2 regions of the Microbacterium sp. LMX7-1.2 genome follow, and region 2 is predicted to be linked to the other one. Evidence: riboswitches for the same ligand, from Rfam matches in the RefSeq annotation. Region 2 holds a riboswitch; the other holds the start of a gene.
What was found. Region 2 has a riboswitch for thiamine pyrophosphate ahead of MRBLMX7_RS12355 (ECF transporter S component). Riboswitches for the same ligand answer to the same signal wherever they lie in the genome.
Positions count from the first base shown of each region.

Region 1 (7,249 bases), 870 kb from region 2:
GGCGGCATCACGGTGCGCCGTGCGACTCCCGGCGAGAAGATGACGACGCTCGACGGGCAGGAGCGCACGCTCCACGTCGAGGATCTCCTGATCACGGACGAGTCCGGTCCGATCGGCCTCGCCGGCGTCATGGGCGGCGGCACGACCGAGATGAGTGAGACGACAGCGAACGTGCTGATCGAGGCCGCGACCTTCGACCCGATCACGATCGCCCGCACAGCCCGCCGGCACAAGCTGCCGAGCGAGGCGTCCAAGCGCTTCGAGCGCGGCGTCGACCCGCTCGTGCCGTTCGTCGCGGCCCGCCGCGCGGCCGACCTCATGGTCGAGCTCGCGGGCGGAACGCTCACCGACGAGGGCGGCGCGCTGTTCGCCGAGGTCTTCGTGGCCGAGATCGAGCTCCCCGCCGGTTTCGTGCAGGGCCTCATCGGCGTCGACTACACGGATGCCGAGATCACCGGTGCGCTCACGACGATCGGCGCTGAGGTCACGGACTCCGAGGCCGGTTGGACCGTCATCCCCCCGACCTGGCGGCCCGACCTCACCGACAAGTGGTCCCTCGCGGAGGAGGTCGCCCGCATCCACGGGCTCGACCGCATCCCCTCTGTGCTGCCGACCCCGCCCTCGGGTCGTGGTCTCACGGTCCTGCAGCAGGGGCGTCGCCGTGTCGCGAACGCCCTCGCCGCGGCAGGATTCGTCGAGACGCCGTCGTTCCCGTTCACGACCGACGCGCAGAACGACCTGCACGGCTCGCCCTCGGGGGAGCACGTGCCCAGCATCCGACTGGCGAACGCGCTCGACGGCGCAGCCCCCTTCCTGCGTCGTTCGCTCGTGCCCGGTCTGCTCCAGATCGCGCACCGGAACATCTCGCGCGGCCTGACCGACCTCGCTCTGTTCGAGACCGGTGTCGTCTTCCTGCCCGAGCCCGGCGTCGAGTACGGCACAGCCGAGGTCCCGCCCCTGGGCATCCGTCCCTCCGACGAGACGCTCGCCGCGCTGAACGCCTCGATCCCGCCGCAGCACCGCCACGTGGCGGTGCTTCTCACGGGCAACGTGGTGGCGCGCCAGCCTGGTCGTGCTGCGGAGGCGGCGGGTCTGGGTGAGGCTCTTGACGCTGTGCGCGTGATCGGTGAGGCCGCCGGCGTCACGATCGACGTCGCCCAGTCTCAGCGCGCCGCGCTGCACCCCGGACGCACCGGTGTGCTCACGGTCGGCGACGTCGAGGTCGGCTATGTGGGCGAGCTCCACCCGGATGTCGCGGCCGACGCGGATCTGCCGGGTCGGGCCACCGTGGTCGAGCTCGACCTCGACGGCATCCTGGCCCTCGCGGGAGAGAAGCCGATCGCCGCGTCGCTGTCGACCTTCCCGGCGGCGACGCAGGACGTCTCGCTCGTCGTGGGCGCCGATGTCCCCGCGGGCGACGTGAGCGCTGCCCTGACCGAGGGGGCGGGCACGCTGCTCGAGTCGGTGCGCCTGGTCGACGACTACCGCGGCGAAGGCGTGGCTGAGGGCTCCAAGAGCCTGACGTTCGCGCTGCGCTTCCGCGCCGAGGATCGCACCCTCACCGCCGCGGAGGCCACGGAGGCCAAGCTCGCGGGCGTCGCGGTTGCCGCGGAGCGCTTCGGCGCCGTCATCCGCGACTGATCCTGCTTCTCCGGTCGCAGTTCGTGCCGTCCGAGGGGCGCCGATGCGGCACGAACTGCGACCGGAAGGCAGAGGGAACCGGATCCGCTGTGAGCGGAGGCCCCTTCCGCTCGTCGGCGGATGCTGGTGACATGGGCTCATGACGGATGTGCTGATCCTCGGCGGAACGGGCTGGCTCTCGGGCCGCATCGCGCAGCGCTGGCTGCTCTCAGGCGCGACCGTGACGTGCCTCGCCCGCGGCGGGCGTCCTGCTCCCGAGGGGGCGTCGCTGATGATCGGCGACCGCGACGCCGCTGACGTGTTCGACCTCGTCGCCGCGCGCGACTGGGACCACGTGGTCGATGTCTCGTCCCGGGCCGATCACGTGCGCGCGGCCGTCGAGGCGCTCGGCGACCGCGCCGGGCGGTGGACGTATGTGTCGTCGATGTCCGTCTACGCCGACGACGCCACCCCGGATGCCGACGAGACGGCGCCTCTGCTCGCGGCGGCGCGGCCCGGCGACGGGTACGACTACGGCGCGGAGAAGGTCGCCGCCGAGATGGCCGTGAACACCCTCGGCGATCGCGCACTGGTCGTGCGTCCTGGGCTGATCGTCGGAGACGGCGACCCCAGCGACCGGTTCGGCTACTGGGCTGCCGCCTTCCTCCGCGACGGCGACGGGACGATCCTGCTGCCGGAGACACACGATCGCCTGACGCAGGTGATCGACGTCGATGACCTCGCCGACTTCATCGTGTCGACCTCGGCGACGGGCGCGGTGAACGCGATCGGCGACCGGCATCCGCTCGGCGACGTGATCGAGCGGGTGCGGACGGCCGCAGCGCACCGCGGCGACACCCGGACCGCCGGTGACGACTGGCTGCTCGCCCACGACGTGGAGTACTGGATGGGCGACCGGTCGCTGCCGCTGTGGCTCCCCGCCGAGATGACGGGATTCATGTCCCGGTCGAACGACCGGTACAGAGCCGCCGGGGGCGAGCTCAGGGACCTGGACGAGACGATCGCTCGCGTCATCGCCGACGAGAACGAGCGCGGCGTCGACCGCCCGCGACGTGCGGGCCTGACGCGCGACGACGAGCTCGAGCTGCTCAAGCTGCTCGACTGATACGCGCGCCGCGACCTCGGGGGAGACCGGGACACATCGCTAGACTGCGATCAGTGACACGGGGTGCCGCAACCGCGGCTGAGAACAGACCCGTCGAACCTGATCTAGTTCGTACTAGCGAAGGGATGTCGCAATGAGCGATCTTCTGCGTCCGCATTCCACCTCGACCTCGGCGGTCGCCGCCGCGGAGCTGCTGTCGGCTCTGCGTGAAGCACCGCCCTTGACCCACTGCATCACGAACACCGTGGTGACCGGATTCACGGCCAACGTGCTGCTCGCACTCGGCGCTGCGCCGGCGATGGTCGACATCGTCGGAGAATCCGGCATGTTCGCCGGCGTCGCCTCCGGACTGCTGGTGAATCTCGGCACGCCGACGCCCGAGCAGCGGGCCGCGAGCGTCGAGGCCGCAGCCGCCGCGGGGCTCGCCGGCACACCGTGGGTGCTCGACCCCGTGGCGATCGGCGCGCTGCCGATCCGCACCGCACTCGCGCACGAGCTGCTCTCCGCTGGGCCGACCGCGGTGCGCGGCAACGCTTCCGAGATCCTCGCGCTCGCGGGAGAGAGCGGCGGCGGACGCGGCGTCGACGCCACAGACACGACGGATGCTGCGGCCGAGTCGGCGATCGGGCTGGCTCGGCGCTCCGGTGCCGTGATCGCAGTCTCGGGACCGATCGACCTCCTCACGAACGGGGAGCGGATGCTGCGGATCGAGAACGGTCATGAGCTCCTCACCCGCGTCACCGGCGGAGGCTGCGCTCTGGGGGCCGTGATGGCGGCCTTCCTCGGCGCGGCCCGGGCGACCGGCGCCGAGGCGCTGACCGCCGTCGGCGCGGCGACGCTCGTCTACACGATCGCTGCGGAGCGGGCGGCCCGTACCGCATCAGGTCCGGGCAGCTTCGCGGTCGCTCTGCTCGACGCGCTCGCAGGACTCGACCCCGACGACGTCGCGGGTGCCGCACGCGTCGAGGAGGTCGCGCTGTGATCGCCGACCTGTCCCTGTACCTCGTGACCGATCCGGTGCTCTGCGGCGATCGAGGCGTCGTCGAGACCGTGCGTCGAGCGGTCGACGGAGGCGTGCGCATCGTGCAGCTCCGTGACAAGCAGGCCACCGACGCCGAGATCACGGTGCAGCTCGTCGAGCTCTCCGAGGCGATCGACGGGCGCGCGCTGCTGCTCGTCAACGACCGGTTGGACGCGGCCCTCGCCGCGCGATCGCTCGGCGCCCGCGTCGACGGAGTGCACCTCGGACAGAGCGACGCCTCGGTCCTCCGCGCCCGAGCCGAGCTGGGCCCGGACGCCCTGATCGGCCTGACCGCGAACACACTCGAGCATCTCTCTGCGGTGGCCGCGCTCCCGACCGGGACGGTCGACTATCTCGGGGTGGGGGTGATCCGCCCCACGAGCACCAAGCCCGACCATCCGCCGGCACTCGGCGTCGAGGGGTTCCGCGCCATCGCCGGGGCCAGCCCGCTGCCGTGCGTCGCGATCGGGGGAGTCGGGATCGACGATGTCGCCACGCTCCGCCGCGTGGGCGCCGCGGGCGTCGCGGTGGTCTCGGCGCTGTGCGCCGCCCCCGACCCCGCATCCGCGGCGGCGGCGTTCCTCTCGGAGTGGCGGAGCGCCGGCATCCCTCGCGTCCTGAGCATCGCCGGCAGCGACCCGTCCGGGGGAGCCGGCATCCAGGCCGACCTCAAGTCGATCGCCGCGAACGGCGGGTACGGCATGGCGGCCGTGACCGCGCTCACGGCGCAGAACACGCAGGGGGTGCGCGATGTGCACGTGCCACCCGCCGACTTCCTGCGCGCGCAGCTCGACGCGATCTCCGAGGACATCGTCGTGGACGCCGTGAAGATCGGGATGCTCGCGGATGCCGACGTCATCCGGGTCGTCGCCGACTGGGTCGACGCGGTGCACCCGCCGATCGTGGTGCTCGACCCGGTCATGGTGGCGACGAGCGGAGACCGACTTCTCGACGCCGACGCGGAATCGGCGCTGGCGCGGCTGCTCGTGCGCGCAGACGTGGTGACGCCGAACCTCCCCGAACTCGCGGTGCTCGCGGGCCGCCCGGTCGACGGCTGGGACGACGCGCTCACCGCAGCGCAGGACCTGTCGCGGCGGATCGGCGCCGCCGTGCTCGTGAAGGGCGGCCATCTTCCCGGCGATGACGTGCCCGACGCGCTCGTCGACGCGAGCCGAGGCGGTCTTCGTGAGTTCGGGGGAACGCGGATCGCCACCGAGAACACGCATGGCACGGGATGCTCGCTCTCCGCCGCCCTCGCGACACGCCTGGCCCGCGGTGACGGGCCGGTCGACGCGGTGTCGTCGACACGCGACTGGCTGCGCGGATCCCTGCGCGCGAGCGGTGCGCTGCACGTCGGCCGTGGGCGCGGTCCTGTGAATCACTTCTCGGCGCTGTGGGAGAGCGGAGGTGTGTCGCGTCCGTCCCCCGAGGAAGTCCGCAACGACTGGTGGGAGGCCATCGCGCCGCACCGCGCGGGCATCGACGACCTGCCGTTCATCCGTGCGCTCGCCGCAGGGACCCTCGACCGCGCGCCGTTCCTGTTCTATCTGCAGCAGGACGCTCTGTACCTGCGGGAGTACGCGCGTGTGCTCGCGGAGGCCTCGCGGCGCGCCCCGACATCGGCCGAGCAGGCGTTCTGGGCGGACTCCGCCCGCGGGGCGATCGTCGGCGAGCTCGAACTGCACGCCTCGTGGCTGACCCCGCAGCGGCGGGCGGGCGACGCGATCTTCGCCGCCGACCCGGCGCCGTCGACCACCGCCTATCTCGACCACCTGCGCTCGGTCGCGTTCGGTGGCGATTACGGCGAACTCGTCGCGGCCGTGCTGCCCTGCTTCTGGCTGTACGCGGATCTCGGTCGGCGACTGCACGCGGGCGAGCTCGATGCCGCCGCGCTCGACCCCGAGCACCCCTATGCCGACTGGCTGGCCACCTACGCCGACCCCGCGTTCGAGGAGGCGACCGAGCGGGCCATCGAGTACACCATGCGCGCGGCGTCCGCCGCGGATGCCCGAGGCCGGGCGCGCATGCTCCGTGCCTTCGAGATCTCGAGCGCCCACGAGCTCGCCTTCTTCGCGGCACCATGACGTCGCTGATTTGCGTGCGCCGCGCGGCGCGCGCTATCGTCGCGGCATGCCTTCGGCCGACTCCGCCACCCTGACGCTCGCCCCGAGCGTCATCGTCGTGCGCCGACGCCGCGGCGGCCGCCGACTCTAGGCGACCCCGCGCTCCTGCCTGCCATCCGGCGGTCGAGTGCCGGTGTCGCCGCCCCGGCCCCCGACACTGCACCCCCGTTTCCGCGAGGGGTCCGACCGTTAAGGTAGAAGCATGACGTATTCCGTCGCCGTCTCCGGCGCATCCGGCTATGCGGGCGGCGAGATCCTACGCCTGCTGGCCGCGCATCCCGACATCGAGATCCGCACCGTCACGGCGCACTCGAACGCCGGCCAGCCGCTCGTCCAGCACCAGCCGCATCTGCGCTCGCTCTCGCACCTCACCCTGCAGGACACGACGCCCGAGATCCTCGCCGGACACGACATCGTGGTCCTCGCGCTGCCGCACGGCCAGTCGGGCCAGTACACGGATGCTCTGGGCGAGACCGCACTCGTGATCGATGCGGGCGCCGACCACCGTCTCACCGCATCCGACGCGTGGGACGCGTTCTACGGCGGGACCTTCCACGAGCCCTGGACATACGGCGTTCCCGAGCTCCTTGTGGGTGGCGCCAAGCAGCGCGAAGCGCTCCGTGGCGCGACCCGCATCGCCGCACCCGGCTGCAACGCCTCGACCGTCAGCCTCAGTCTCGCTCCCGGTGTCGCGGCGGGCGTGATCGACGCGGGCGACATCGTCTCGGTCCTCGCCGTCGGCCCCTCCGGCGCGGGCAAGAGCCTCAAGACGAACCTGCTCGGCAGCGAGATCCTCGGCACGGCCAACCCCTACGCGGTCGGCGGCACGCACCGGCACATCCCCGAGATCCGGCAGGCGCTCGCCGCGGCATCCGGCCGTCCGTCGACCGACGAGAGCATCCGCATCTCCTTCACGCCCGTGATCGTGCCGATGGCGCGGGGCATCCTCGCCACCTCCACCGCCCCGATCTCCGAGGGCGTGAGCGACGCCGAGATCCGCGCCGCATGGGAGTCCGCCTACGGCGATGAGACCTTCGTGCAGCTGCTGCCCGCGGGCGAGTTCCCGCGCACCGCCGACGTGTTGGGTGCGAACACCGCGCTGATGGGTCTCGCGATCGATCGCGCGGCGAACCGCGTGATCGTCGTGACCGCGGTCGACAACCTCGTCAAGGGCACCGCCGGCGCTGCCGTCCAATCCATGAACCTCGCGCTGGGCCTCCCCGAGGACCGCGCCCTCTCAGTGAACGGAGTCGCGCCGTGAGCGTCACCGCCCCCGCAGGATTCGAGGCGGCCGGAGTCGCCGCCGGTCTCAAGTCGACCGGCAAGCCCGACGTCGCCGTCGTCGTCAACCGCGGTCCC
Region 1 is NZ_JBEGIL010000001.1:3,395,867-3,403,115, forward strand. Features, by position in the region: gene pheT (phenylalanine--tRNA ligase subunit beta) at 1-1,641, shown strand, start outside; gene MRBLMX7_RS16690 (NAD-dependent epimerase/dehydratase family protein) at 1,781-2,746, shown strand; TPP riboswitch at 2,796-2,889, shown strand; gene thiM (hydroxyethylthiazole kinase) at 2,880-3,728, shown strand; gene MRBLMX7_RS16700 (bifunctional hydroxymethylpyrimidine kinase/phosphomethylpyrimidine kinase) at 3,725-5,851, shown strand; gene argC (N-acetyl-gamma-glutamyl-phosphate reductase) at 6,093-7,151, shown strand; gene argJ (bifunctional glutamate N-acetyltransferase/amino-acid acetyltransferase ArgJ) at 7,148-7,249, shown strand, end outside.
Region 1: linked by a shared signal. The riboswitch ahead of thiM (hydroxyethylthiazole kinase) and the one ahead of MRBLMX7_RS12355 (ECF transporter S component) in region 2 are both predicted to bind thiamine pyrophosphate.

Region 2 (7,249 bases):
GGGGTCGACGCATGAGCGAGCAGAGCACGCCCACGTCCCGTCGCGGTCGCGCGCCGAAGGACGCGGCCGCCGCGACCGTCGAGCCGGAACTGACCGAGGACGAGAAGTACGAGGCAGAACTGGCCGAGCAGGCCCGTCAGAACGGCGGCGGCTGGGACAGCGTCGCGCCGGGCAAGGCCGACAACTTCGGCAAGAGCTTCAGCCGGATGATCGGTCTGCTGAAGCCGTCGGCGGTGTGGTTCGTCCTGGTGTCGATCGCGGGTGCCATCGGCGTGGTGCTGACCGTCGCCGCCCCGAAGGTGCTCGGCGAGGCCACGAACCTCATCTACAAGGGCTTCCTCTCGGTGCAGCTCGGGCAGACGAACGGGGGTATCCCCGGATTCCCCGCAGGTACCCCGCAAGAGGACGTGGTCGCCGCGCTGCGACAGGGTGGGCAGGACGACTTCGCGAACCAGGTGGCGGCACTCGGCAGCTTCCAGGTCGGTGACGGCGTCGACTTCGACGCGCTGCGGTGGGTCATCATCGCGGTGCTCGCGATCTACATCGTCGCGGCGTTCCTCAGCTGGATCCAGGGCTACGTCATCAACGTCATCATGGTGCGCACCATGTGGCGCCTGCGTGAGCAGGTCGAGGCGAAGATCAACCGCCTGCCGCTGTCGTACTTCGACAAGGTGCAGCGCGGTGACCTGATCTCGCGCGTCACGAACGACATCGACAACATCACGCAGACGATGCAGCAATCGCTGTCCGGGGCCATCACGGCCGTGCTCACCGTCGTGGGCGTGCTCGTGCTGATGTTCTCGATCTCGTGGCAGCTCGCACTCGTCGCGCTCGTCGCCCTCCCGCTCATGGGTGTGATCTTCGGCGTGATCGGTCCGCGGTCGCAGAAGGCCTTCGGCACGCAGTGGCGCAAGGTCGGTCGTCTCAACGCCCGTGTCGAGGAGGCCTTCTCGGGCCACGCTCTCGTCAAGGTGTTCGGCCGCGAGCAGGACGCGCTCGACAAGTTCAAGGACGAGAACGAGGAGCTCTTCCAGGCCAGCTTCAAGGCGCAGTTCCTCTCCGGCATCATCATGCCGGCGATGACCTTCGTCGGCAGCCTCACCTATGTCGGCATCGCGGTGCTTGGTGGCCTCATGGTCGCCAACGGCCAGCTGCGCCTCGGCGACGTGCAGGCATTCATCCAGTATTCGCAGCAGTTCACGCAGCCGCTGTCGGAGCTGGGCGGCATGGCCGCGGTCGTTCAGTCGGGCACCGCTTCGGCCGAGCGGGTGTTCGAGCTGCTCGACGCCCCGGAGCAGGAGGCAGACGCCGTCGACGCTCCGAAGCTCGACGAGGGCAAGGGCGTCGTCGAGTTCGAGAACGTGGCGTTCTCGTACACGCCGGAGCGTCCGCTCATCACGGATCTGTCGTTCCGCGTCGAACCCGGTCAGACGGTCGCGATCGTCGGCCCGACCGGCGCGGGCAAGACGACGTTGGTCAACCTGATCATGCGGTTCTACGAGCTGAACGGCGGGCGCATCCTGCTCGACGGTCAGGACATCGCGGAGATCACCCGTGAGGATCTGCGGTCGCGCACCGGCATGGTGCTGCAGGACCCGTGGCTGTTCGCAGGGTCGATCCGCGAGAACATCCGGTACGGGAGGTCGTCCGCGACCGACGACGAGGTGTACGAGGCGGCCAAGGCGACCTACGTCGACCGTTTCGTGCACGCGCTCCCGGACGGGTACGACACCGTGCTCGACGAGGACGCGTCGAACGTCTCGGCCGGCGAGCGCCAGCTCATCACGATCGCCCGCGCGTTCGTGGCGCAGCCGTCGATCCTGATCCTCGACGAGGCGACGTCTGCCGTCGACACGCGCACCGAGCTGCTTCTGCAGAACGCGATGGCTGCGCTCCGTCAGGGACGCACGTCGTTCGTGATCGCGCACCGTCTGTCGACCATCCGCGACGCCGACCTCATCCTCGTGATGGAGCACGGCGACATCGTCGAGAAGGGCACGCACGACGAGCTCATCGCCGCGCAGGGTGCGTACTGGCGCCTCTACCAGTCGCAGTTCGAGCAGGCCGCGACCGACATCGACGCGGAAGAGGCCCTCACCGGCACCACGCCCGTCGTCGTGAGCGGCGAAGCCGAAGAGCAGACAGCGGCCCAGGTGGGCGCTTCCGTCGGAGCGCAGCAGCCGGTCGCCGAAGCCGCGGCAGCGAAAGCCGTGGTCGAGCGCCCGGACGGCGACTCACAGACCTGAGCAGGAACACGAGAGCGCCGCGTCCCTCCCGGGGCGCGGCGCTCTCGCGTCCGCGGTCAGCGCATCGACGGGGCTGAGTCAGCGCTGGGCTTCGGTGAGGCCGAAGAGTTCGAGCGGATGCGTGAGACGCCACCAGGGACTCGGCCCGTCGACATCCTCCGCGAGGCTGAGGGGCGTCACCACGGAGTTGAGAGGCCCGGACACGAGCAGCGTTCCCGCCTCGTCGCCACCCTCCCGGCGATCGCCGAGATCGAAGGTCGGGGTCGCCTGCGCGCCCACGCCGTTCCACAGGATGATGGGGGTGTCGGCATCCGCGACGATGTCCACCGTCTCGCCCCACAACGTCGTCACGGTGCCGATCACGGCATCCTTCTCGACCGCGGGTTCCTGTGCCGCGAGTGCGGCCTCGACCTGGGCGAACAGGGCACGCGTCTCGGACAGACGCTGCTCGTCATCCACCTGCCCCAGCACCGCCGCGTACATCCGGACGGTCGTGTCGTCGACCACGATGTCCTTCGCCGTGAGGAGGTTCCAGCTGTCGCCGAGCGTGCCGGTCTTGACGCCGACGACACCGGCGTCGGCCAGCATCCCGTTCGTGTTGACGACCGTTCCCGCCCCGGGCAGGTCCACCGACGGCGTGCTCACGATGCTCGCGAACACGGGATTTTGCATCGCGCGCTCGGCCAGAGCGATCAGCGATGCCGGGGTCGCCGTGTTGCGCTCGTCGAACCCGGACGGCGTGGCGATCGTGATCCCGTCGAGGCCGCGATCCCGCAGCCACACCGTCGCCGCCGAGGCGAACGCCTCATCCGATCCCCAAATCTCTCGGGCGAGACGGTCGATGTAGTTGTTCGCCGATCCCAGCAGGGTGCCCTGCAGCATCTGGTACTCGGTGAGCGTTCCGCCGACGGGCACGTCGAGCGCGGACTGATCGGACCGGCGGTACTGCCAGTAGGCCTGGTTGTCGGCACGCGTGAACGCGAACTCGGGCCCCTGCTCCCCGACGGCGAGCGGCATGCGGTCGAGCACCATGAGGCTCGAGACGACCTTCGTGACGCTCGCGATCACGGCCGGGTCGAGGGAGGATGCGGTCGTGCCGAGTCCGCCGATGCCGACGGCGGCACTGCCCTGCGCGGGCCAGAGGATCTCCGCCGGTGCGGGTGCCGTCGGCGTGAAGGTGGCGGCCTGCACGGTCGGCGGCAGCTCATGCAACGGCCACAGCATGGTCGCCCCCGCGTAGGTGCCCAGGAGTCCGAGAAGGGCGCCGATGGGCACGAGGATGCCGGGGCTCGCCGCCCGAGAACGCAGCCGCGCGCCCCGCAGCAGAGTGCTGGCCGCCTCCGGATCCGCGTCCAGCGTGAGAGGTCCGGTCGACGTGAGCTCCGCGACCTCGAGCGGGTCGACCCAGGTGAGAGCCGTGCCGCCTGACCCGGCCGCGGCCCATCGGGTCTCCGGGGCGCTCTCGGCGCCGGAAGGCTCAGCCTCGGCGGTCTCCACCGGCGGGCGCGTCAGCACCGACGTCGCGTCCGTGGGCGACGTGTCCGGGGCGGCCTCAGGGGAGTGCGGAGCGGTCACCCCCTCACGGTACCCAATCCCGGCACGGAATCCCGGCGCTGCGGGCCGACGAGACAGGAGTGTCGAACCCGGCTAGGATCGAGAGCACAACCACGGGAGTCCGGCGAGCCGGGCTGAGAGGGAGCGAATCGCGCTTCGACCGTCGAACCTGATCTGGGTCATGCCAGCGCAGGGAGGAGCATTCAATGAGCACATCCACGTCCGGATCCACCACGGAATCCGCTGCCATCAGCGCGTCCGCGAAGGGACTCGGCCGCCCCGAGCTCTGGCGCTGGCGGGTCGTCGACATCGTCGTCGCCAGCGTCATCGCCGTCGCGTGCGCCCTGATCTTCCTGCTCTGGAACGTCGGCTACGAGGTGCCGAGCAGCATCCTGAAGCCGCTGCTGCCGGGTGTGCAGGGATTGCTGGCCGGACCGTGGCTCATCGCCGGCGTCCTCGGCGCACTTATCATCCGCAAGCCGGGCGCCGCGCTGTACACCGAGCTCGTGGCCGCGATCATCTCCGCACTCGTCGGCAACGCCTGGGGTCCGCTCACGATCGTGTCGGGTCTCGTGCAGGGTCTCGGCGCCGAGCTGATCTTCCTCGTCTTCCTGTACGGCGTGTGGCGTCTGCCGGTGGCCATGCTCGCGGGCGCCGGCGCGGGCCTCGCGTGCGGCATCAACGACCGCATCCTCTGGTACGCGGGCGCCGACACGCTCTTCACGACGGTGTACATCGTGTCGACGACGATCTCGGGGGCGATCATCGCCGGCCTCGGAGCCTGGCTCATCGCCCGAGGTCTCGCCGCGACCGGAGCGCTCAGCCGGTTCGCCGCCGGGCGTGAGGTCACCGCACGCGTGTGACCGCGCCGGGGACTCCGGCCGCCCTCGACGCCCGCGGCTGGGGGTGGCGGTATGCGACGCGTCGCCGCTGGGCCGTGCGCGACATCGATCTGCGCATCGAGCCGGGGGAGCGCGTGCTGCTGCTCGGCGCCTCCGGCTCGGGCAAGTCGACCCTGCTGCAGGGCTTCGGCGGCGTGCTCGGCGGTGCTGACGAGGGGGAGACCCTCGGGGCGCTGTTCGTCGACGGGCGCGCGCCGACCGAGGCGCGGGGCCGCGTCGGCATGGTCCTGCAGGATCCGGACACCCAGACGATCCTCGCGCGGGTCGGTGACGACGTCGCGTTCGGCTGCGAGAACCTGGGCGTCCCACGCGAGGAGATCTGGCAGCGGGTGCGGCAGGCGCTGGATGCCGTCGAGCTCGACGTCGACCTCGACCGGTCGACCGCTGCGCTGTCGGGCGGGCAGAAGCAGCGCCTCGCCCTGGCCGGCGTGCTCGCGATGCGACCCGGAGCGATCCTGCTCGACGAGCCGACCGCCAATCTCGACCCCGAGGGCGTCGCGGACGTGCGGGATGCCGTCGCGTCGGCCCTCGATGCCACGGGAGCGACACTCGTCGTGATCGAGCACCGCATCGACGTGTGGCTGCCGCTCGTGACCCGCGTGATCGTCCTCGGCGCGGAAGCCGAGGGGACGGTCGTGCTCGCCGACGGCTCCCCGGACGAGGTTCTCGGGGCGCGCGGCGCCGAGCTCGCGGCATCCGGCGTCTGGGTGCCCGGTCATCCGCCTCGTGTGCCGGCACCGCCGTCGTCCGCACCCGGCCCAGTGCTGCTCGAGGCCCGAGAGCTGGAGGTCGCACGCCGACGCGGACTCGCCGTCGCCGGCCCGTTCGACCTCGACGTGCGTGCGGGCGAGGTGCTCGGCGTGACCGGACCGAACGGCGCGGGCAAATCGACCCTGGGACTCACGCTCGCGGGTCTCCTCCCGGCCGAGCGCGGCCGGGTCGAGGCGCAGCCGGTGCTCGCGGACGGAGCCGGACCCGATCCGATGCGCTGGAGCTCACGCGCCCTGCTCACGCGCATCGCCACCGTGCTGCAGACGCCCGAGCATCAGCTGCTCGCGAAGACCGTGCGCGAGGAGCTCGCGGTGGGGCCCCGGGCCCTGCGACTGCCCGACGCGGAGGCCGCCGCGCGCACGGACGACCTGCTCGACCGGCTACGGCTCCGCGCTCTCGCCGACGCGAACCCCTACACGCTCTCCGGAGGCGAGAAACGGCGGCTCACGGTCGCTGCCGCACTCGCCACACGTCCGCGGATGCTCGTGCTCGACGAACCGACGTTCGGACAGGATGCCGCGACCTGGGCCGAGCTCGTGGGCCTCATCGCCCGCCTGCGCGACGAGGGCACCGCCGTCGTCGCGATCAGCCACGACGAGGCCGTGCTGTCGGCGCTGCACGCACGGCGGATCGAGGTCGGGCGATGATCGACCCTCTCACGGCGCGGATAGAGCGCCCCGGCCCCATCGCCCCGCGGTCGGCGCTGGCGAAGCTCGCAGCGGCGCTGCTGATCGCGCTGCCGCTCGTGCTCACGATCGATGTCGTCTCCGCCGCCGTGGCGCTGCTGCTGGAGATCCCGCTGCTCGTGCTCGCGGGTCTTCGCGCCCGGGAGTTCTGGACCCGCACGGCCGTGCTGTGGATCGCAGCGCCCCTCGGGGCGGTCACGATCGCGCTCTACGGCGCCACGAGCGGCACGATCCACTTCGAGTGGCTGGTCATGCGGGTGAGCGACGGCTCCCTGGCGCTCGCCGCGGCGACAGCGGTGCGCGTGCTCGCGATCGGCTTGCCCGCGGTGGTGCTGTTCGTCACCGTCGATCCGACCGATCTGGCGGACGATCTCGCGCAGCGGCTGCGCCTCCCGGCGCGCTTCGTGGTCGGGGCGCTCGCGGGGATGCGGATGCTCGGCCTGCTCGTCGACGACTGGCGCGCGCTGTCCCTGGCCCGACGGGCGCGCGGCGTCGCGGACGAAGGCCGTGTGCGGCGGGCGTTCGGCATGGCCTTCGCCCTGTTCGTGCTGGCGATCCGACGCGGCTCGTCCCTCGCGACCGCGATGGAGGCCCGGGGGTTCGGCGGCCCCGGCATCCGCTCGTGGGCTCGGGAGTCGCGCTGGGATCGACGGGACACAGCCCTCGTGCTCGTCGCCGCCGTGATCCCCGTCACGGCGCTCACCGTGGCCGTGCTCACGGGATCGTGGAACTTCATCCTCGGCCCCACGGCCTGAGCGGTCCCGACCGCCTGGTATCATCGAGGTAACCCAAGGGGAGTACTCCGCCACGGGCGGCTCGTCATTACGGATGTCTCTGCATCCCGGGTCCCCGGTCCTCGTCCACGAGGATGGAGAAGACCTTGGCGTCGACATCGTCACGCCCTCGTCTGGAGAACCCTGTGGAAATCACCCCCCTCGTGTGGATCATCACGCTCCTCGTCACGATCGCCTTCTTCGTGTACGAGTTCTTCGCGCACGTCCGCACCCCGCATGAACCCACCGTGGGCGAGTCCGCCCGCTGGTCGGCGTTCTACATCGGCCTCGCGCTGCTGTTCGGAGTCGGCATCGGC
Region 2 is NZ_JBEGIL010000001.1:2,525,456-2,532,704, forward strand. Features, by position in the region: gene MRBLMX7_RS12340 (ABC transporter ATP-binding protein) at 1-15, shown strand, start outside; gene MRBLMX7_RS12345 (ABC transporter ATP-binding protein) at 12-2,246, shown strand; gene MRBLMX7_RS12350 (D-alanyl-D-alanine carboxypeptidase family protein) at 2,325-3,821, opposite strand; TPP riboswitch at 3,904-4,013, shown strand; gene MRBLMX7_RS12355 (ECF transporter S component) at 4,007-4,663, shown strand; gene MRBLMX7_RS12360 (ABC transporter ATP-binding protein) at 4,660-6,120, shown strand; gene MRBLMX7_RS12365 (energy-coupling factor transporter transmembrane component T family protein) at 6,117-6,914, shown strand; gene MRBLMX7_RS12370 (TerC family protein) at 7,079-7,249, shown strand, end outside.